Regions from separate parts of the Pseudoalteromonas sp. SR45-1 genome, predicted to be linked through region 3. Evidence: predicted binding sites of a transcription regulator. Region 3 holds the regulator's gene; each other region holds the start of a gene.

Region 1 (7,913 bases), on a different contig from region 3:
AAGGGGCTAAAAACACCCCACTTACACTTAGCGAAAAGCAAGTAATCGGGTTTATGTTAGCGTATTGCGATAACGATGGCAGTGACGTGCGCGAGCACTTTATGGGCTCACACGAAGTACAACCAGTAAATGGCGACAGAAACCGTGGTTTTATAGATGCCGACGTATTTGGCAAAATAACCCTACTCCCTAAAAAGTAAGTAGCTACTAATAAAATAATTGAACACGTATGTTGGGTTGAGCGAAGCGAAACCCAACGCAAAAACATCCCACCAACAAACGCGGAGGCTTTGCATTATCAATCGCTTCTACCCTGAGAGTATGTAGCATGATCGGCTTGGACTTACCCTCGTTTACTTATATCGGCCAAGCTAATGAGTGATTGCTTCACGCTTATCAAGCTGAAAAATTTTAGCTAATTTTTAAATAGACCACTAGCTATCATTGACGCCTAACAGCTTAGAAAGTGTGTTTCCCGTGAGCTGATCTACTTTCTTAGCTGTAGATACTGTTCTATTTAGCCCCTCTAAAAGTTTTAAGTACTTTTTAAAGACACCACTAGAGTTATCTTTTTCTACAGATGCTTTAATTTTTTCTTTATTTAGAACTAGTGAGCCAAGATTAAGTTCTAGTTCTGTTTCAATACCGTCAATACCTTTGATCTTGTAAGCAATCAAAGCTTGTCGTAAACTTTCGATGTTTCTTAAAAGAAGTAGCTGTAATGAAGGCTCTAGAGAAGAACCTGTAATCATATCCGACAATTCGGTTAGAGATTTTTTTATTTGCTCTAACTCCATATCTTTAAGTGCTGTTATTTTTGTGCTCCTATTTAACTTATCAGAACAAAATTGAAGGCCATAAATTGTTGGTTCATCAATTTGATTCTTACAACCTTGCCAAGGTGCTTCCAAATTAATATTAGAGAACATACGTTCTATTTTCTGAAAAGGCTTCAAATATAATAAATGGTCAACATCATCTAGCGCTTCAATCTGAGACTTAGTCTTGTATATTAGCTGAATAAGATCAGCAATCATTCTTAAGATCGTCCCAGTATCATTTTCTTGTAAACCAAAAACTTCAGCCCAAACTTTTCTAACTTTATGTTGTTCAGGTTTGCTTCGTGCTTCTTGTAATATATCAAAAAGCCTTCCGGCTGGTTCAGTTTTAACTTCCATTTTTCAGCAGACTCCAAAATCTTTAATAGCAAAAAGCCCTGTTATCGATAGAAAATTTGTATTTTGTTATCAATTTAGTTATTAAAAACAGCTTTTTAATTTCGTTAAAAACTTACCAGCATATAATAATGAAAACAATAAATATTTCATGCTGATAGCTGAACGATGAAATAAACTGATAATCTACTTTTGCTGAACCCACCAAACACAAAAAAGCCGCTGTATTTTGCAATACAGCGGCTTTTAAAATCATTATTCTAAATTAATAGATTATGACTTAGGTGCACGACCCGCACGTTTACGTTCGTTTTCTGTAAGGTGTTTCTTACGGATACGAATGTTTAGTGGAGTAACTTCAACTAGCTCGTCATCATCGATGAACTCAAGCGCTTGCTCAAGTGAGTAGTTAAGGTGCGGAGAAAGCGTTTGCGCTTCATCAGTACCAGATGCACGTACGTTAGTTAACTGCTTGCCTTTAAGGGCGTTAACTGTAAGGTCGTTATCACGGTTATGAATACCGATAACCATACCTTCGTATACTTCAACACCGTGACCGATGAATAAACGGCCGCGCTCTTGTAAGTTAAATAATGCGTTAGTAAGTGCTTTACCAGTTGCGTTTGCAATCATTACGCCGTTCTTACGAACACCGATAGCGCCACCTTTATGAGGACCATAATGATCGAACGTATGGTACATAAGACCAGAACCCGAAGTAAGCGTCATGAAATCAGTTTGGAAACCAATTAAACCACGGCTTGGGATCATGAAGTCTAAACGCATACGGCCTTTGCCATCTGGAGTCATGTTAGTAAGTTCACCTTTACGTAGGCCAACTTGTTCCATAACAGAACCTTGATGCTCTTCTTGACAGTCAATAGTCACTGTTTCAAACGGTTCTTCTAGAACGCCATCTACAGTACGTAAGATAACTTCTGGACGAGAAACTGAAAGCTCGTAACCTTCACGACGCATGTTTTCAATTAAGATACCTAGGTGTAATTCACCACGACCAGAAACACGGAAGCTATCTGGGCTTGCAGTATCTTCAACGCGAAGTGCTACGTTGTGTACTAATTCTTTGTCTAAACGCTCACGGATATTACGTGACGTTACAAACTTACCTTCTTTACCACAGAAAGGTGAGTTATTTACAGAGAATGTCATTGTTACAGTTGGCTCATCAACACTTAGTGGTGGTAATGCTTCAACGTTTCCTGGGAAACAAACTGTGTCAGAAATCTTAAGCTCACCAATACCTGTTACAGTTACGATGTTACCAGCGTAAGCTCTATCAGTTTCGATACGCTCAAGACCTAGGTAGCTTTGTACTGCACCAATTTTACCATTACGTGTAGTGCCATCAGCACTGATAATAGTAACTTGTTGGTTAGGAGCAACAGAACCACGTTTAATACGACCAATACCAACTACACCAACATAAGAGTTGTAATCTAGTTGAGAAATTTGCATTTGGAAGTCACCTTCAGGATCTGCATCCGGTGGTGATACTTCTTCAACGATCATCTTGAACATAGGTTCCATGTTGTCTGATGGTTCGTCTAAATCTAGTGTTGCCCAACCGTTGATTGCTGAAGCGTAGATTACTTTAAAGTCTAACTGTTCGTCAGTCGCGCCAAGGTTGTCGAATAAATCAAAGATTTGATCCATAACCCAATCTGGACGAGCGCCTGGCTTATCAATTTTATTGATAACGACGATTGGCTTTAAGCCTTGCGCGAATGCTTTTTGCGTAACGAAACGCGTTTGCGGCATTGGACCTTCTTGAGCATCAACAAGTAATAATACTGAGTCAGCCATCGAAAGTACGCGTTCAACTTCACCACCGAAATCGGCGTGTCCCGGGGTATCTACGATATTGATATGGTAGTCATTCCAAGAAATGGCTGTGTTTTTAGCCAAAATGGTAATACCACGTTCTTTCTCAATGTCGTTTGAGTCCATCACGCGCTCTTCGTTACCGCCGCGTGTTTCTAATGTACCTGATTGCTCAAGTAGTTTGTCAACCAGTGTTGTTTTACCATGGTCAACGTGCGCGATAATCGCTATATTTCTTAACTGTTCGATGCTCATATATTTACTCAGAGAAATTAAATTCTCATTGATCCTGCAAGATCTACGCACTCATCCACGCTTTCGCGAGATGTCCCAGCATAGGATTTAAAAGGGCGCATATTATCCCTCATTAATGACATGGATGAAAGTTTATCCAATATAAATTTCAAAACTTTCTCAATACTTTTACTAAGTATCTGTTTTATATATGACAATTATATGAATTAAATTTCAAATTTTTTTTGAAAAACAGCCTTTTTGGCTATTTTGCTGATCTTTTTGGTACTCTTTTGCATTTAGGTTATGCTATTTCCGAGCGATTAAATTAGCAGCAAATTGTGCCCTGTAAATTTTGCACCAAAAAGGAAAATTTACGCACCAACATAGTGCGTTTGTACATTCCATTTTGATGCAACGATATTTTTTTAATTTATAAACAGCTAGTTATAAAAATGGCACAAAATCAGCTTAGTAAATCCCAAAGCAATTATGCAGCAATAACAAAACCCAATAGTTGGAGGACACATGTCACAATCGGTTTTAGATTTTATTAAAGAAAATGACGTTAAGTTCATTGATTTACGCTTTACTGACACTAAGGGTAAAGAACAACATGTATCTATTCCTCATCACCAAGTTGATGAAGACTTTTTTGAAGACGGTAAAATGTTTGACGGTTCTTCAATTGCAGGCTGGAAAGGCATAAACGAATCAGACATGGTATTAATGCCAGTTGCTGACTCAATCAAACTAGACCCTTTCACTGAAGAATCAACATTAATCGTACGTTGTGACGTAGTAGAGCCTTCAACGCTTCAAGGTTATGAGCGCGACCCGCGTTCTGTTGCTAAGCGTGCTGAAGATTACATGCGCTCTACAGGTATTGCAGATACAGTTTTATTTGGCCCTGAGCCAGAGTTTTTCGTATTTGACGACGTTAAATACAAATCAGATATGTCTGGTTCTATGTACAAAATTGATTCTAAGCAAGCTGCTTGGAACTCAGATAAAGAATATGCAGATGGCAACACAGGTCACCGTCCAGGTATTAAAGGCGGTTACTTCCCAGTTGCTCCTGTTGATGACTTCCAAGATTGGCGTTCAGCTACGTGTCTAGTCCTAGAAGAAATGGGCCAAGTAGTAGAAGCACATCACCACGAAGTTGCAACAGCAGGTCAAAACGAGATTGCTACTCGCTTTAATACAATGGTATTAAAAGCGGATGAAATCCAAGAAATGAAATATGTTATCCATAACATGGCTCACTTATACGGTAAAACAGCAACGTTTATGCCTAAGCCAGTTGTTGGTGATAACGGTTCTGGTATGCATTGTCACCAATCACTTGCTAAAGATGGTGTAAACCTTTTTGCTGGTGATAAGTACGGCGGCCTTTCTGAAGATGCGCTTTACTACATTGGCGGTATCATCAAGCATGCTAAAGCAATTAACGCTTTTGCAAATGCCTCTACTAACTCGTACAAACGTTTAGTACCAGGTTTTGAAGCACCAGTTATGCTTGCATACTCTGCACGTAACCGTTCTGCATCAATCCGTATCCCAGTGGTTCCATCTGAAAAAGGTCGTCGTATTGAAGTACGCTTCCCAGATCCAACTGCTAACCCATACCTTGCTTTCTCAGCAATGCTTATGGCTGGCCTTGATGGTATCAAAAACAAAATCCACCCTGGCGATGCTATGGATAAAGATTTATATGACCTACCAGCTGAAGAAGCAGCAGAAATCCCAACTGTTGCAGCATCACTTGACGAAGCACTATCTGCACTTAGCGCAGACCGTGAATTCTTAACTCAAGGTGGCGTATTCACTGACGACTTAATCGATGCTTACATCGAACTTAAATCTAAAGAAGTTGAAAAGCTTAACATGACAACTCACCCAGTTGAGTTTGAAATGTACTACAGCTGTTAATTTAGCTGTATAAAATATGTGTGTTCTCAAGCCCGCTTTGCGGGCTTTTTTAATGGTAAAATTAATCAATCTCCACTAAAGTTAAGTTACCGACAAAAATGCAGGGCTGCAGAGTGAACAACAAGATTTTATTACTATTAATTGCTTTAGGATTAAGCAATTATGGTTACGCTGGTGAAACAAAGATATACGCTTGGAAAGATAAAAATGGCGTATTAGTGTTCTCTGACACCCCTCATAAAGGTGCTAAAGAGGTAAAGCTTACCAGCCAAGATCTTAATATGCCTGCAACAAATACTGACATTTTTGACGAGCAACCCCAGCCCCAACAAGCGGCCTTTAGTATTGCCATTTCCTCACCTGATCATAACCAGACTATTCGTGAAAATACCGGCACTGTTTATGTTACTAGCCGAATAAAACCACGCTTTGAAACTGGTTTTACTATACAACTTTTTATTGATGGCAAAGCACATGGCCCAGCCAGTGACAGTTCAACCTTTGCAATAAGAGATGTAGAACGTGGTGAGCACACACTACAATTAAAGCTTTTTAATAGTAAAAACCAAGTTATTGCTATAAGTGAGCCCTGCATATTTTTTATGCACCGAAAAGGGCTAAACCTAAGTAACTAAATTGGGGCATTACTAAACGTGCAGCAGTGTATTTTACTATATAACTTGCTTGTAAATATTCACGCACTAAAATGGTGCAGCTATGATTAATAATAAAAACTTTAGCCCTGAGCTACTCGATGCTATTTGGCAAAATCAAACAACCGCTATCATGTTGCTTGATAAAAACTTCACCGTTGTCTATGCCAATACCAGTACTAGCGAACTGCTTGGCCTTGGTAACAAGCGCCTATTAGATCAGCCTTTCGATAGTCTTTTTAATTACCATTCAATCGATTTGCAGCGTATAGAACAATACTCATTAGTTGAAGGTGTAGATTGCCAGCAGCACAGAGCTGACGTGGTTTTTAGCGATTCTCGCCATGCAAAAGTAGCCGTAAGTACACGACAAATTAAGTTTGATGGCTCACTTTATATTTTATTTGAGTGGCGCCAAACCGATGACGAAATTAAGCACGACCAAGCGTCTAATCAAATGCATCAATACCAAGCAGCCCGAAATCTAATAAGAGGCTTAGCTCACGAAATTAAAAATCCTTTAGGTGGAATTCGCGGAGCGGCGCAGTTATTGCAGTATGAGGTTGATCAACAAGAAAGAGACCAATGTGCTGAACTTATCATTGAGCAAGCTGACCGATTACGCGAATTAGTAGATAGGCTTTTAGGGCCAAATCAGCTTCCGCAAAAATCGTATGGCAATATACATCAATCACTTGAATCAGTTGCACGACTAAGTACGTTAGATAATTGTTCTAACATTAGCTTGGTTAAGGATTACGACCCAAGCATTCCTGATGTATACATTGATCAAGGTAAAATTCAGCAAGTAGTATTAAACATTGTTCGAAATGCTCAGCAGGCGCTTGTAGATGGCGGTGAAATAACAATAAAAACCCGCATTAATCATCAACATCGTCGCCCAGGTAAAGCACCTAAAAAAGCCTTGTTGATCCAAATATCTGATAACGGACCAGGTATTGATCCCAGTGTACGTGAAACACTGTTCTACCCTATGATCACCAATAAAGAAGATGGCTCAGGGTTAGGACTCTCAATAGCGCAAACGCTGATAGATCAACATGATGGCTATATAGAATGTGATAGCTGGCCTGGACATACTGAATTTAATATCTATCTGCCCTTTGCAGATTAATGTTTGGAGTTTGCATGAAAACAGTTTGGCTTGTAGATGATGATGCTTCTATTCGATTTGTACTTGAAAAAGCACTAACCCGTGCAGGGTTTAACGCAGAAAGCTTTGCTAATGCGCAAGATGTATTAAGCGCATTAAAGTTTAGTCAACCTACTGTTTTAGTTTCGGACGTACGAATGCCTGGTATGGATGGCATGGCGTTGCTTGAGCTTATAGCAGAGCAAAACCCTGGGCTGCCAGTTATTATAATGACTGCCCACTCAGATTTGGACTCTGCAGTTAATGCATTCCAAAAAGGTGCTTTTGAATACCTAGCTAAGCCGTTTGATTTAAACGAAGCAGTGGCGCTAGTCGAGAGCGCATGCAGAGCAAATTCCACTAAAAAAACTAAGCGAAAGCAAGCTCCACCAAAAAGTGCCCACATTATTGGTGAAGCACCCGCTATGCAAGAAGTGTTTAGAGCGATAGGTAAACTATCGGCCTCTAGCATGAGCGTATTAATAAATGGTGAATCTGGCACAGGTAAAGAACTTGTCGCCAGCGCCCTGCACAACCATAGCCCACGTAAAGAAAATCAATTTATTGCACTTAACATGGCGGCCATTCCAAAAGAGCTTGTTGAGTCAGAGTTATTTGGCCACGAAAAAGGCGCGTTTACGGGCGCCGATAGCGTACGTAAAGGCCGCTTTGAGCAAGCCAATGGCGGTACACTATTTTTAGATGAAATTGGTGATATGCCACTTGATGTGCAAACACGTTTATTACGCGTTCTTGCCGATGGTGAGTTTTATCGCGTTGGTGGCCATCAAAGTATAAAAGTGGACGTACGCATTATTGCAGCTACGCACCAAAACCTTGAAGATTTAGTTAAACAAGGCAAGTTTAGGGATGATTTATTTCATCGTCTTAATGTTGTGCGCCTACGTTTACCTGCTCTTC
Region 2 (7,913 bases), on a different contig from region 3:
TATGTTTATACAACCATCCAAATTGGTTTATTAAACAGGTGCAAACAGCCTACCCAGATAGCTGGGAAGCACTACTTGAAGAAAACCAGCAACAAGCGCCAATGTGGCTTCGTGTCAATCAAGCCCAATTTAGCACGCAAGAATACAGTGACATGCTCAGCGCTAACGATATTGAACACACCTTAAACCCTGATTTTATTGATGGGATTAAGCTTACCAAACCACGTGATGTATTTTCGTTACCTGAGTTTGATACAGGTGCATGTTCAGTACAAGATGCTGCAGCACAGTTGGCAGCCCGCTTTTTAGAACCTAAAGCAGACGACTATATTTTGGATGCCTGCGCAGCCCCTGGCGGTAAAACATGTCATATTTTAGAGCTTGCTGATGCTGATGTACTTGCACTTGATAGCGACTCAACTCGCCTTGAACGTGTTAAGCAAAACTTAACTCGTATTGGCTTAGGTGCAGACCTACAATGTGGCGATGCATCGCAACCACATACCTGGTGGGATGAAAAATTATTTGATCGTATTTTACTTGATGTGCCTTGTTCGGCCACTGGCGTAATTCGCCGTCACCCTGACATAAAATGGTTACGTCGCGCATCAGATATCGAAGACTTAGCCAAGTTACAAAGCGATATTCTTGATAGCATTTGGCCACTGTTAAAACCAGGTGGCACATTGGTATATGCTACGTGTTCAGTTCTTCCACAAGAAAACCAACAGCAAGTTGCTAAGTTTTTAGCTAATAACGATGATGTAGAACATATACCTCTACACGAAAACGATACCGTAACAACGCCAGGTTTGCAGTTACTGCCCGGTGAAAGTGATGGATTTTATTACGCTAAGCTAGTTAAAAAAGCCTAATAGCCGTACACTAAATAGTTAGCCATTTATGAAACATTAAATGGCTATTTTTTTAATTAAATTATGATCAATACCACGGGTAAATAATGAAAATAATTATACTCGGTGCCGGGCAAGTTGGTGCTACGCTTGCTGAAAACTTAGTTGGCGAACAAAACGAAATTACCGTTGTTGATATAGACGGTAACCGATTACGTGAACTTCAAGATAAGTACGACTTACAAGGGGTTATGGGCCACAGCGCGCATCCTGATGTATTACGCCGCGCAGGTGCTGAAGATGCCGACATGATTATAGCGGTAACCAGTTCAGATGAAGTGAACATGGTTGCATGCCAAGTGGCATACAGTATTTTTAAAACGCCTACTAAAATTGCTCGTATTCGCTCAGAGCAATACTTAAAATACCGCGAAAAACTTTTTCAAAACGATGATTTACCAATCGATCATTACATTGCTCCCGAAGCACTGGTCACTAAGTATATTCGCCGTTTAATTGACTACCCTGGTGCTCTGCAAGTATTGCAGTTTGCTGATGGCATGCTCTCGTTAGTAGCCGTAAAAGCTTACTATGGCGGTTTACTTGTAGGTTATGCGTTATCTGCACTTAAAGAACATATTCCTAATGTAGAAACTCGTGTTGCCGCTATTTATCGTCAAGGTAAAGCAATAAAACCATTGGGTACCACCGTTATTGAAGCCGATGACGAAGTATTCTTTATTGCCGCTACAAAACATATACGCGCAGTAATGAACGAGCTACAAAAACTTGAGCGTTCGTACAAAAAAATTATGATAGCTGGTGGCGGTAACATTGGGGCAGGCCTTGCCCGCTCACTTGAAAAAAACCACACCGTTAAACTAATTGAACGCAGTAAAGAACGTGCTGAGCAACTCTCAGAAATGCTCGATAACACGGTCGTTTTTTGTGGTGACGCATCTGATCAAGAACTGCTCTCAGAAGAGCATATTGAACAAGTAGATGTGTTTATTGCCGTAACCAATGACGATGAAGCAAACATTATGTCGGCTATGCTTGCAAAACGTATGGGCGCACAAAAAACCATGGTGCTTATCCAGCGTGGAGCTTACGTTGATTTGGTACAAGGCGGCGAAATAGACATTGCCATATCGCCACAACAAGCAACTATATCAGCGTTATTAACGCACGTACGCCGTGGTGATATTGTTAACGTGTATTCACTGCGTAAAGGCGCAGCAGAAGCCATAGAAGCGGTAGCTCATGGTGATGAAAGCACATCTAAAGTGGTTGGTCGTGCGATTGCCGACATAAAACTTCCTGCGGGTACAACTATTGGCGCAATAGTACGTAATGACGATGTACTGATAGCCCACGATGATACAATTATTATGTCGGGCGATCATGTCATCATGTTTTTAATCGACAAAAAACATATTACCGTTGTAGAAAAACTATTCCAAGTAAGTGCTATATTCCTTTAACTAGTTACGCTAATTAGTTAATTTAAAATACAAAAAAGCCGCTGACTAAGGCGGCTTTAGTGGAGTATCTTCGAATATTGATTACTGTACCTTTGAAAACTCTTCTTTAGAGATTTCACCATTTCCATCAGTATCTAAATCATCAAAAATCTTTACAAGCTGAGGGTTAACCTTCGCTTCTTCCATTGTAATCGCACCGTCGCCATCTGCATCAAAAGAGGCAAAATCTACTGCAGCATATGCTGCTGATGAAGATGCTAAAACGATAACTGCAAGTGTTGTATTGAATGTTTTCATAATAATATTCCTAGTAATATGGGAAGTCCTTTTCAAAGATCCCTGACTGTGAAAAATGTTTAATCTGAAAAAAGATTAGTAATTAGCGAATTCTTCTTTAGAAAGCTCGCCGCTACCGTCGGTATCTAGCTCAATAAATTCAGCCATTAAATCGGTATCGACAGCCGCTTCACTTGGGCTAATTGTGCCGCTACCATCGATATCAAGGCTGTCAAAATCTGATGCTGCAAATGCAGCTGAAGAAGATGCTAGTACTATAAGTGCTAATGCTTTATTTAAATGTTTCATAACTTAATCCTTCAATGTTCTATCAAAAAAATTGCTTCGTTTAACTTAAAACGTAATTTTTCACTTCCTTGTTATCCTCTTTCGTAAGCTCCCTTGCCTACTTAGGTTGTCTTTGGCAACTCAGGATAAATACTTTTTAATTAAGCTTCTGAAAATTCTTCTTTTGATAACTCACCATTTTGGTCAGTATCAAGCTCAGAAAACATGCTCATTAATTTTGCGTCTACTGATGCTTCTGCTTGGCTAATTGTGCCACTGCCGTCTACATCAAGTGTGTCAAAATCTGTTGCTGCAAAAGCGGCTGAAGAAGATGCAATAGCGATAAGTGCTAAAGTTTTATTAATGCTTTTCATAATATGTATCCTTCAAATTTATGTGTGTGCGATTAAGTGTTTCACTTTGAATCACGATTTCGTTCAGTACACCCTGACTATTACAACTTAAATGCCAACATTGAAAAGCCATTAACTTTCAACAAGTTAAAAACAAAACATACAATAAGTAGGAATTTTCAGAGTCATTACTGTTGCCTTTTCGCAACACGCTTTAGAGGTGAAAAACTAAAGTCATTAAAAACAACTAGTTATGTTTATATAAAAAGATACATTTTAAAATGTAGAGCTATAAAAGGAGGGATTTTAAAAAATAATTAAGGTTAATTTTAACGAAGTAGCTATAACAACAAAAAACAAGCCATAACAAAAAATACGTAAAACATTGTTTTATCTGAATAATATTTTTAATTATATAAAAACAAAAAAACACTTTATAAATACTCACGTAAAACGACATTTTGTTGCAAATAAGCGAAAAACGATTTAGTCAACGGTGGGCTCAAGCGCAGATGGGTCTATAAAATGCTCTTTCATAAAGGTTTTCATTTCATCCTCGCTTGCTAGTAGCTTAATTCCGCAGTGCACACCTGCGACATGCTCTTTAACACTGCAAATTTCACCTTCAAAATCTTTATCACTACTATTGAGTACGACAGTGCATTGCATATCTTTAATACCTTCAGCTTGCTGATCGCCTCTAATATCAAACATTACACCAGTGAGTGAAATGTCTTTAATAAGGCCTTCAAGCACTCTATCGTCACTTAGTTTTAGCTTTGCAGGTAACAAGGTAGGTATGCGTGTTTGCGAGCGTAGCGCAAATAGCTGCACTTGCTTAGGAAAATTAATAAAGACGAGTTTAGCGGGATGAGAGGCTACTGACATAATTTGCTGGCGAAACGCAATAACTTGCCCGCCACTGCCTTCAATCAGTGCTCTTACAACAACCATTACACCATCACGTAAATAGTCACTCGCTGCAGGTAAACGCTTAGCATTGGGATAATTTAAAATAATAAACTGTTTATCGAGTAAACCAACTAATTCAGTTTTAACACGCTTACTGCTTGTAGGTGTTAATATTTCTAGGTCAACTAAACTGCCTACACCTATATGCTTTAGCTTTTCTAAATTTGTTGGCATATCCCTTTTTCCAATATTTTGTAATTTAAAACTTAAGCCGCTCGTTTATCCACGCCAAAAAGTAGGTGTAAATAACACTAATAAAGTAAATATTTCTAGGCGACCAAACACCATTGCAATAGTAAGCAACCATTTAGCACCATCGGTTATAGCACCATAATGCGACGCTACATCTCCTAAGCCAGGCCCTAAGTTATTTAAACAAGCCGCAGTGGCTGAGAACGCAGTTATGTTATCCATACCCGTGCCCATAAGCGCTAACATGATAATAATAAATACAAGCGCATATGCAGAGAAAAATCCCCACACGGCTTCTACTACTTTGTCTGGCAACGCCTTACGACCCAGCTTGATTGAATATATAGCCCGTGGGTGCACTAAACGATTGAGCTCACGCACGCCCTGCAAATAAAGTAAAAATACGCGCACTACTTTCATACCACCACCGGTAGAGCCTGCACAGCCACCAATAAAGCTCGAAAATATAAGTAAAATAGGTAAAAACAAAGGCCATGTTGAAAAGTTATCAGTAGCAAAGCCTGCTGTTGTACTCATTGAAACAGCTTGAAATAACGCCTGATCGAGGGTTTCATCGCCATTAGCAAATATTTCGTTAGAGGAAAGTACGGTAAAACAAATAACCACCAGCGCTAATTGAATACACAAAAACACCTTAAACTCTGGGTCTCTAATATAAACTTGTATATTTCGGCTCGCCACTGCGGCGTAATGCAGGGAGAAGTTAACAGCGGCAATAATTAAAAAGAACACACAAATAAAGTTAATTACAGGGCTGTCAAAGTGCCCCATGGAGGCGTCGTAAGTAGAAAAACCACCTATCGCCACCGTTGAGAATGCATGGCATATAGCATCAAACCACTCCATTCCCGCAGCCCAATAAGCCAGCATACAAGTAATAGTCAACGACACATAAATATACCAAAGGTGCTTTGCAGTATCGGCAATTCGCGGGGTCATTTTAGAATCTTTTACAGGCCCTGGTATTTCAGCGCGGTACAACTGCATACCACCAACACCTAGCATTGGGAGTATAGCAACAGCGAGTACGATTATACCCATACCGCCAAACCACTGGAGTTGCTGGCGATAAAACAATACCGACTTGGGTAAATACTCAATACCGGTAAGCACCGTAGCGCCGGTGGTTGTTAAGCCAGAAAATGCTTCAAATACCGCATCGGCGAGCGATAAGTTAGGTTCTTGTAAAAAGATAAGCGGCAAGGACGCAAACGCCCCAAGTACCAGCCAAAACAAAACAACAATTAAAAAGCCTTCACGTGCTTTTAAATCACCGTTTTCATGGCGGTTTGGGTAATAAGCCATCATGCCAATAACAACACTAAAGATAAATGCTAAAACAAAAGGAACACCACCACCGTCTTTGTATATTAAAGACACCAGTGCCGGAGGCACCATGGTAATACTAAACAGCGCAACAAGTTGGCCAAGAATTTTTATGATGGTACGAAATTGCATTTAGCTTGTCGCTTTTATTATTAGTAAATTCAGGCTGAGTAGTATCAACCAAATTAAATAGGGTCAGTATGCATTATATGCAATTTGTGTAGGTTATTACTCTTTAATAGTTAACTCAACTGCGCCGTGACTTAAATCAAAAATATCTTTGATTGCTTGCTGAGCTTCACGGCTATCGATTGTAATCACCCACTCAATATTAGCAGTAAATTGCTTATCAATATTAAGCACTTGATACTTTGTTTTTAATAACTGCTCAATCGCGCCTTGCATGCTGTACTCACTACTCCCAGTAATTTCAACGCTGGGAACTTTAAGCACCGTTTGCAATTTTACTAGTGCATTATTTAATGAGCCACCATAAGCACGTACTAGCCCGCCGGTGCCTAATTTTATGCCGCCAAAATAACGTGTCACCACGGCAGTGATTTCGCCAAGGCCCGAACCCACCAGCACATTTAACATAGGTTTCCCCGCAGTGCCATTAGGTTCACCATCATCCGAAAAACCATAAACATGGCTGCCACCAGGATTGCCTGCCACATGTGCCCAGCAGTTATGACGTGCATCGCTATACTTTTCTTCAATGCTTTTAATAAATGTTTTTGCTGAATTTAAATCGGGGGTGTGTGCAATATGGACTATAAACGTACTTTTTTTTATTTCTTCTTGATGAAAAACGTCAGCAGCAGGATATTTATATTCAGACATATTAAGAGCTCAATTAAAAATGGGGCCTAAAGGCCCCGTTCATATGCATATTTTAACGTTTATTCGCTAACTCGTCTTTATAGAAATTAATCGAGTTCTAAATTACGCGTCATATTCTCTAGGCTATCTTCGTGAACAATAATGTTATCTTCAATACGAATGCCGCCAAATGGTTTAAATGACTCTACCTTTTCCCAGTTAATAAACTGCTTATTATCGGTTTGCGCTAAATCACCAAGCAGTGAATCAATAAAGTATAAACCTGGCTCAATAGTAAACACTTGGTTTTTTTCAATCAGGCGAGTACAACGCAAGAACGGATGCCCTTCAGGCGATGGTTGATGTGTGCCCTTTTCGTCACTCATAAAACCGCCCATATCATGCACTTGTAAACCTAGGTGATGTCCTAGTCCATGCGGGAAGAAAGTAGATGTAATTTTACGCTCAACAATTTCCTCCGCGGGTAGGTTAACAATTTTAAAGTCACTGAGTATTTGTGCGATACGGTTATGGCATTCAACGTGTAAATCACCATAAAGCATACCCGGCTTTAAACCTTTACCTAGTTCTATTTGTTGAACTGTCATAGCTTGTACAAGCTCAGCAAACTCACCCTGCTTTTTAAAATCATACGTACGAGTAATATCAGCAGCATAACCATTAAAGTTTGCACCAGCATCAATTAAAAATGAGTTATGAGTGTGTGGCGCTTTTGGATCAAAGTGCGTGTAGTGCAAAATAGCGCAGTTTTCGTTAAGCGCAACAATGTTGCCGTACGGCATTTCATTTTCGCTTTGACGTGTTGCCATTAAGTACGCTTGCTGAATATCGAACTCGCTACCACCATTAAAGAATGTGTCGCGTGCAGCTTTATGCCCATCTACTGCAATGCGGTTAGCGTTGCGTAAACATTCAAGTTCGTACTGCGTTTTATAAGCGCGGTGGTAATGAAAATAGTTAAGTACAGGCTCAGGGTTCATAATACTAAAACCAAGTGCTTGCGCTACTTCAATGTATTCACCCATGTAAGCATATTTAGCTTTATCGTATGGTAATAACTTTTCTACTTGATCAGGCTGAAGTAGTAGCTCTATATCAAAGTACTCAGCCCAAAAGTCGCGAGGCTCGTCTGGTACTTTATGCCAAAAATCTACCGGGCGATAAAATATGAGTTTTGGCTTGTCGCTGCCATTTACCACAATCCAGCAATGAGGATTATCAATAACCGGTAACCATGCTTTAAACTGTGGATTAACTTTAAATGGATAATACATATCATCTAAAAACTGGCGCTTAGCTTGGCC
Region 3 (7,913 bases):
ATTACCTCTAGCAGGTATTATTAATCCTTCAGCAATTGATCCATCGTTAGTAAGCCGAGATATATTAATTATGATTGGTGCAACACTTGCTCTTATTATTATGTCATTGAACTTTAGAGGCACCCAGCGTATCAATAGGGTAGAAGGCGGCTTATTGCTAATAGCGTTTTTGGGTTACCAAGGGTATATTTTTAGTCAAGTAGGGTAAATGATGGCAACGCTAAACTTTATTGAACAAGGCCTTCGCGTTTTAGATGTTGAGCGCCAAGCACTTAGTGATATTGCACAATATGTAGATGAAAATTTTCATAACGCGTGCCAATTAATGTACGACTGTGAAGGCCGTATTATTGTTATTGGCATGGGAAAATCAGGCCATATTGGCAATAAAATAGCGGCAACCCTTGCAAGCACTGGCAGCCCTGCGTTTTTTGTTCACCCTGGTGAAGCAAGTCATGGTGATTTAGGTATGATCACTAAAAATGACGTGGTTATGCTTATTTCTAATTCAGGGGAAACCAGCGAAGTTTTAAATATCATTCCGGTTTTAAAACGACTTGGTGCCAAAATGATAGCGATGACTGGCAATACACAATCAACAATGGCAACCCTTGCTAATGTACATGTGTGCATTAAAGTAGAAAAAGAAGCTTGCTCATTGGGTCTAGCCCCTACATCAAGTACCACTGCAACGCTTGCGATGGGCGATGCCATGGCAGTTGCATTATTAGAAGCTCGCGGCTTTACAGCTGATGACTTCGCGCTATCTCACCCAGGTGGTAGTTTAGGCAAGCGCTTATTACTTACTTTAAAAGATGTTATGCACAGCGGCGCAAATACACCTATTATTGATATTTCACAAACAGTTAAAGATGCTCTAATAGAAATGTCAGCTAAAGGATTAGGTATGACAGCCATTGTTGATGAAAATCAGCAACTCGTAGGGTTATTTACCGATGGTGACTTACGTCGCATTTTAGAACAAAGAATTGATATTCATACAACACAAATAGATGTTGTTATGACTAAGTCATGCACTACAGCTACGCAAGATATTTTAGCCGCTGAAGCGCTCAATATTATGGAACGTAAACGTATAAATGGCCTAATCGTCGTCAATGAGAAAAACCAACCTATTGGCGCATTAAATATGCAAGACCTATTAAAAGCAGGAGTGTTATAAATGCAATTTGAAGAACTCTATCAACCGCTGAGCGATGATGCAAAAGCACGCGCTAAAAAAGTAAAACTACTTATATGCGATATTGATGGTGTATTTTCTGATGGCCGTATTTACCTTGGCAATCAAGGTGAAGAGCTAAAAGCATTTAATACAAAAGATGGTTTTGGCATTAAAGCACTTATAAACAGTGGCTTTGAAGTAGCTGTTATTACTGGTCGTCATTCACAGATAGTACAACAACGTATGAGCAGCTTAACCGTACAGCATATTTATCAAGGCCAAGAAAATAAGCTCATTGCCTATCAAGAATTAAAAGATAAACTCAACCTTAGCGATGAACAAATTGCTTATATTGGTGATGACGGTCCTGACATGCCTGTTATGGAGTTAGTAGGCTTTGCCGTTGCAGTAAATGATGCCCACCCTCTTATTAAGCGTTTGTCACATTATGTAACGCAAATGCCTGGTGGTTTTGGCGCTGTGAGAGAACTCACCGATTTGCTCATGCTTGAAAATGGTAAAGCATTGACTACACAAGGTACTAGTTCATGAATGCAGCGCGCATAATATTAAGCGTTTTATTCATTAGCTGTATGGTTTGGCTTTGGTACCCTTATTTTACACAAACAAATATTGTGCCTCAGGCTGAGCCTGAAGTTGTTGCTAAGCCTGATTACATAGCTATTGAGCTCAAACAGACAGCCTATGATGAGCAAGGTAAAATTAGCCACAAAGTCACTGCGGCTAAAATGGAGCTATACCAGCAATTAGGTTTCACGTTTTTTGAAAAACCCATTTTTACTTTATATAACGAGCAACAAACGTGGCAAATAAATGCAGACGAAGCAACATTATATGAAGATAAACAATTAATTTTAGAAGGTAATGTGGTTGCCAAAAATTTAACCGATAACGCCATGATAGACAAAATCAATGCTGATAATATTCAGGTTGATATAAAGTTATTAACAATGCGTTCGGAGCAACCCGTCATTATCACTGGACCCAATTTAAAAATCACCGGTAAAGGCCTAGAAGCCGACTTGAAAACCGAAGTGATAAAACTAATTAACCATACGCGAACCATATATTATGACCAATAAAATATTAAAATCACTTATCATTCCTACACTTATACTAGCGTTTAATAGTAGTGCTGCAGAGCAAAACACGCAACCTGCTGCCAATCAAATTTCAATAAGTGCCGACAAGCAAGAAGGTCAATTGAAAGCTAATGTGGGTATTTTTGAGAAAAACGTTGAGATTATTCACGGTAATCGCCGCATTACAGCCGATCGCCTCGAAGTACACAAACGTGATGAACTTGGTGATAATAAACAATTATTAATTGCCACAGGCAGCCCTGCGCACTTTGAAGAAAAGCAATCAGACGGCACGACTATGAGCGCCAGTGCTGACGAAGTACGTTATGATGTATCTAAGCGTTTTTTAACGCTTGTTGGTAATGCACAAGTATCGCAAGCCGGACAAAAAATAAATGCTAAAAGCATTACCTACGACATAGAGCAGCAGCTCATCAGTGCCGAAAAAGATGAAAACTCAACTGACCGCGTTCACACAATTTTAGTACCGATCGAAACTAAAAAAAGTAAAAAAGGCGATAAAGGTCAACCATGAGCACATTAAAAGCAGAACTATTGGCAAAAAGCTATAAAGGTCGTGAAGTTGTAAAAAACGTCGGCCTTGAAGTACAAGCTGGCAGTATAGTTGGCTTACTTGGCCCTAACGGTGCTGGTAAAACAACGACTTTTTATATGATTGTAGGGCTTGTTCCTAGCGACAAAGGTAAAATATCTATTGATGATAACGATATTACTCTTTTACCTATGCATAGTCGTGCTAGATTAGGCATAGGCTACTTACCACAAGAGTCATCGATTTTTAGAAAGCTGACTGTTTATCAAAACTTAATGGCCATTTTAGAAACGCGCAAAGAACTAAATAAACAAGCCAGAGAAGACACGCTCAATAACTTATTAGATGAATTTAGCATACAACACATTCGTGATAGCCAAGGTATGGCATTATCGGGGGGAGAACGTCGTCGTGTAGAAATAGCACGAGCGCTGGCAGCAGATCCTAAATTTATATTACTGGATGAACCGTTTGCCGGTGTTGACCCTATTTCGGTATTAGATATAAAGAAAATAATAGAACATCTTAAAAATCGTGGGATTGGTGTATTAATTACCGACCATAACGTAAGAGAGACCCTTGATGTTTGTGAAAAAGCCTACATTGTTTCTCATGGGGAGCTGATTGCATCAGGTACTCCAGAACACGTATTAAATGATAAAACAGTACGCGATGTTTACTTAGGCGAGCAATTTAGGCTGTAACATTTACGCCATGTCTTTAAGCATCTGCTAGTATTAATTATAACAACATAAAAGGATTGTTAGAGATACATGAGGCAATCACTACAGCTGCGCATGGGCCAGCAACTTACAATGACTCCACAGTTGCAACAAGCTATTCGTTTGTTGCAACTCAGTACATTGGATCTCCAGCAAGAAATACAAGAAGCTCTCGACAGTAATCCACTATTAGAGGTTGAAGAGGCAGACTATTCCGAAGACGCTGCTGGTAAAAACGAGCAAAAAGCTGATACCGATGACATAACTGTTAGCGCATCTGCTGATGATGCTCCGAGCGAATACGAACAAGATACTGGTGAAGCACTTGCAAAAGACACGCTAAGTGACGACATGGCTATGGATGTCAGTTGGGATGAGTACATGAGTGCCGCTCCTGCAGCCTCATCAGGTCCAATGCCTGAAGACGAATCAATATACCAAGGCGCCTCTACTGAAACGCTCCATGAGTATTTAATGTGGCAATTACAACTAACGCCATTTAGCCCTACAGACGAAGCTATTGCTATTGCTATTGTAGAAGCTGTCGATGATTCAGGTATTTTAACACTAAGCTGCGAAGAGATTTTAGAAAGCTTTAATCAAGAAAACGAAGATGATAACGAAGTCGAACTTGATGAAATTGAAGCGGTATTAAAACGCATCCAACTGTTTGATCCTGTTGGTATTGCTGCACGTAGTTTACAAGAGTGTTTGTGTATTCAGCTTAATCAATTTGATAAAGAAACACCTTATATTAATGAAACGAAAATGATTTTAACCGAGCATATTGATCTATTAGCAGCTCGCGACTATCGTACATTAATGAAAAAAACTAAGCTCAAAGAAGAAGAGCTTAAAGAAGTAATGACACTAATACATACTCTCAACCCAAAACCTGCAGATACTATTGTAAGGGAAGAATCTGAGTATGTTATTCCTGATGTGTCAGTTAAAAAAATTAAAGGCCGCTGGGTTGTCGAATTAAACCCAGATAGCATGCCTAAAATTCGTGTTAATAGCCAATACGCAGCAATGTCTCGCACTGTAAAATCAAGTGGCGACAGCCAGTTTATTCGCTCACATTTACAAGAAGCTAAATGGTTTATTAAAAGCTTAGAAAGTAGAAACGACACGCTATTAAAAGTTACTAATTGTATTGTTAAGCAACAACAAGGCTTTTTTGAACATGGCCCTGAAGCCATGAAACCAATGGTTTTAAATGATGTTGCTGAAATGGTAGAAATGCACGAATCGACAATTTCTCGCGTAACTACTCAAAAGTACATGCATACACCCCGTGGTATATTTGAGCTTAAATATTTTTTCTCAAGCCATGTAAGTACTGAAAACGGTGGTGAATGTTCATCTACAGCAATACGTGCGCTTATCCGAAAATTAATCGCAGCAGAAAACTCAGCAAAACCATTGAGTGATAGCAAAATAGCGGATATATTGGCTGAGCAAGGAATTAAAGTAGCGAGACGTACAATCGCAAAATACCGCGAATCTCTTGCTATTCCACCGTCAAATCAGCGTAAAAGTCTGATTTAAGACGCTAAACTAAGAGGGTAATGCTTATGCAACTAAACTTAACTGGTCGTCACGTAGAATTAACCGATTCACTAAGAGACTATATTAATACTAAATTTGCGAAGCTTGAAAGACACTCTGATCATATTAATAATGTTCATGTCATTCTCGATGTAGAAAAATTAAATCAAAAAGCAGAAGCCACAATACACGTAAGCGGTGCTGAGCTATTTGCCTCTACAGAACATCAAGATATGTATGCCGCTATTGACTCGTTGATCGACAAGCTCGATCGCCAAGTAATCAAACACAAAGAGAAGCTTGCTCGACACTAATATGATGAAATTAAGTTCACTTATATGCCAGGACTGCAGCAAAGCTGCGGTCCTTTTTAATAGCAAAAAAAGAATTTTAGAGTTCATTAGCGAACTTGCTCACGACAAACTTCCGTATTTACCGCAACAAGATATTCTTAATGCTTTAATGAGCAGAGAGAAATTAGGTAGTACAGGTATAGGACGTGGCATTGCTATTCCTCATGGAAGAATGAGCGGTGCAGAAGAGCCTTTGGCTTTAGTGCTCGTTAGCGAAACTCCAATAAACTTTGATGCAATCGATAATCGCCCTGTTGATATTTTTGTCGCACTCATCGTACCAGATGGCGATAACCAGCAGCACTTAAAGACTCTAGCAACCATTGCTGATAAACTAAACAACAAAGATTTTTGTAAACAGTTACGCAGTGCAAAATCTGATACTGAGCTTTACCAAGTTATTGTCGATCAATCATAGTTTTATAAAGGGTGTTAAATGGAGTTAATTATCATAAGCGGCCGTTCTGGTTCTGGAAAGTCGGTTGCTTTGCGCGTTGTAGAAGATTTAGGTTATTATTGCGTAGATAATATTCCAGTAAACCTACTACCTTCATTAGTTCGCAGTGTGTCTGATAGCTACGATAAAATTGCTGTTAGCATAGATGTGCGCAACATACCTAAAGAACAAGATGAATTTAACGATATTCTTGAATACTTACCAGGCTTTGCAAACCCTACGTTATTTTATTTAGATAGTGACGATCAGACATTGATCAAACGCTTTTCTGAAACACGCAGATTACACCCACTATCAATAGACTCGTTGCCTCTTGATTTAGCCATCAAAAAAGAAAAAGAATTACTTGATGTATTAACCACTCGCGCCGACTTTATGATAGATACGACTGATTTAAGTGTTCATCAACTCGCTGAATCTATTCGTGAAAAGATTTTAGGTAAAAAAGATAAGCAACTGATTGTCACATTTGAATCATTTGGCTTTAAACACGGTATACCAAAAGAAGCAGACTACGTATTTGATGCACGCTTTTTACCAAATCCACACTGGGAACCAGAGTTGAAGCCTTTAAATGGGTTAGATCAACCGGTTAAAGACTATTTAGCTAATCACAGCATAGTGCAAAAATTCACATGGCAAATTCAAACATTTGTACAAACGTGGTTACCGCATTTAGAAAGAAATAACCGCAGTTATTTAACCATTGCTATTGGGTGTACAGGCGGGCAACATCGCTCTGTGTATTTAGCGCAAACTATCGGTGAAAGTTTTGCAATGACACATCCCAATGTAAAAATTCGCCATCGCGAGCAAGAAAAATAATATAGCTGAATAATCACCTGTTCAGCTTAGGTAGAGTAAGTTATGCATTGTGAAGATACCTTTTTAATAAAAAACAAATTAGGCTTACACGCCAGAGCAGCTACTGTGCTTGCGCAATTAGCAGTACAATTTGATGCGACAATCACATTATTCCAAGATGACAAAGAAGCAGCAGGCGATAGCGTACTTGCATTAATGTTACTTGAAAGTAGCCAAGGAAAAGAAGTTAAAGTTGTTTGTAAAGGCCCTGATTCTGAGCAAGCTTTACACGCTGTTGGAGAATTAATAGCACAACGCTTTAATGAACAAGAATAATCTGTTTTATAAAAACAATATTCGCATTACTAGTGCTTCAATTAAAACAGATATATAAAATAAATAGGTTAGTAACGCCAGTTAACTCACCTCCCCCCATAAAGTAATATAACAATTTATAAAGGACGCCAATGCCAGAAGCTTTTGAACAAGATTATCCACTACAGCAACTAAAGCAGGTGACGAAGTCACTCAATAGTGGTCAATTTGTTCAAGTTAGGCGCATGCTCGCAAAAACGGCTCCTTGTGATACCGCATTATTATTAGAATCATCACCGCATAAAATTCGCCGACTGCTTTGGCAATTGGTCGATCCTGATGTGCAGGGTGATGTTCTTGAAGAATTATCTGAAGATGTTCGTTTAGGCATTATTGCCCAAATGGAACCTAAGCACATTGCCGCCGCAACTGAAGACATGGGCCACGATGACTTAGGTGAAGTATTACGTAGCCTGCCAGATACCGTCTATAAAGACGTTGTTAGCGCGATGGACATTCAAGACCGTGAACGTGCCACGCAAGCACTGTCATATCAAGAGCGTTCAGCAGGTGCGCTAATGAACACCGATACGGTGACCATTCGCCCTGATGTAACACTCGATGTTGTACTTCGTTATATTAGACTGCGTGGTGAGTTACCAGAGGGTACAGATGATTTATATGTTGTTGATAAACATAACTGCTTTATAGGCGCTTTATCGCTGAGTACATTATTAACTAATCCGCCAGAAAAAATTGTCCGCGATTTAATGGATGAAGATTGTGAGTCTATCCCAATCTCAATGGATGAAAGTGAAGTAGCGCAATTATTTGAGCGTCATAATTGGATATCGGCCCCAGTGGTGGACGAT

The links. The regulator sigma-54, encoded in region 3, starts transcription at its own class of promoters, with help from an activator protein. The targets are predictions, from matches to a motif close to GTTGGCACGNNNNTNGNNT.
Region 1: glnA (glutamate--ammonia ligase) is a predicted target of sigma-54. The motif match lies at 3,706-3,724, and genes of this name have one in related genera.
Region 2: H5089_RS18780 (EF-hand domain-containing protein) is a predicted target of sigma-54. The motif match lies at 3,357-3,375, and genes of this name have one in related genera.

What each region holds. Positions count from the first base shown of each region.
Region 1 is NZ_JACJDR010000013.1:35,309-43,221, reverse strand. Features, by position in the region: gene H5089_RS13960 (CBM9 family sugar-binding protein) at 1-200, shown strand, start outside; gene H5089_RS13955 (hypothetical protein) at 435-1,178, opposite strand; gene typA (translational GTPase TypA) at 1,449-3,272, opposite strand; gene glnA (glutamate--ammonia ligase) at 3,780-5,186, shown strand; gene H5089_RS13940 (DUF4124 domain-containing protein) at 5,300-5,821, shown strand; gene glnL (nitrogen regulation protein NR(II)) at 5,904-6,974, shown strand; gene ntrC (nitrogen regulation protein NR(I)) at 6,989-7,913, shown strand, end outside.
Region 2 is NZ_JACJDR010000024.1:7,127-15,039, forward strand. Features, by position in the region: gene rsmB (16S rRNA (cytosine(967)-C(5))-methyltransferase RsmB) at 1-875, shown strand, start outside; gene trkA (Trk system potassium transporter TrkA) at 962-2,338, shown strand; gene H5089_RS18770 (EF-hand domain-containing protein) at 2,420-2,635, opposite strand; gene H5089_RS18775 (calmodulin) at 2,711-2,923, opposite strand; gene H5089_RS18780 (EF-hand domain-containing protein) at 3,064-3,276, opposite strand; gene H5089_RS18785 (flagellar brake protein) at 3,742-4,401, opposite strand; gene H5089_RS18790 (TrkH family potassium uptake protein) at 4,447-5,898, opposite strand; gene H5089_RS18795 (YigZ family protein) at 5,995-6,609, opposite strand; gene pepQ (Xaa-Pro dipeptidase) at 6,696-7,913, opposite strand, start outside.
Region 3 is NZ_JACJDR010000002.1:64,445-72,357, reverse strand. Features, by position in the region: gene H5089_RS02735 (calcium/sodium antiporter) at 1-208, shown strand, start outside; gene H5089_RS02730 (KpsF/GutQ family sugar-phosphate isomerase) at 212-1,183, shown strand; gene kdsC (3-deoxy-manno-octulosonate-8-phosphatase KdsC) at 1,184-1,735, shown strand; gene lptC (LPS export ABC transporter periplasmic protein LptC) at 1,732-2,286, shown strand; gene lptA (lipopolysaccharide transport periplasmic protein LptA) at 2,276-2,821, shown strand; gene lptB (LPS export ABC transporter ATP-binding protein) at 2,818-3,543, shown strand; gene H5089_RS02705 (RNA polymerase factor sigma-54) at 3,613-5,112, shown strand; gene hpf (ribosome hibernation promoting factor) at 5,139-5,426, shown strand; gene ptsN (PTS IIA-like nitrogen regulatory protein PtsN) at 5,431-5,883, shown strand; gene rapZ (RNase adapter RapZ) at 5,902-6,747, shown strand; gene H5089_RS02685 (HPr family phosphocarrier protein) at 6,790-7,062, shown strand; gene mgtE (magnesium transporter) at 7,194-7,913, shown strand, end outside.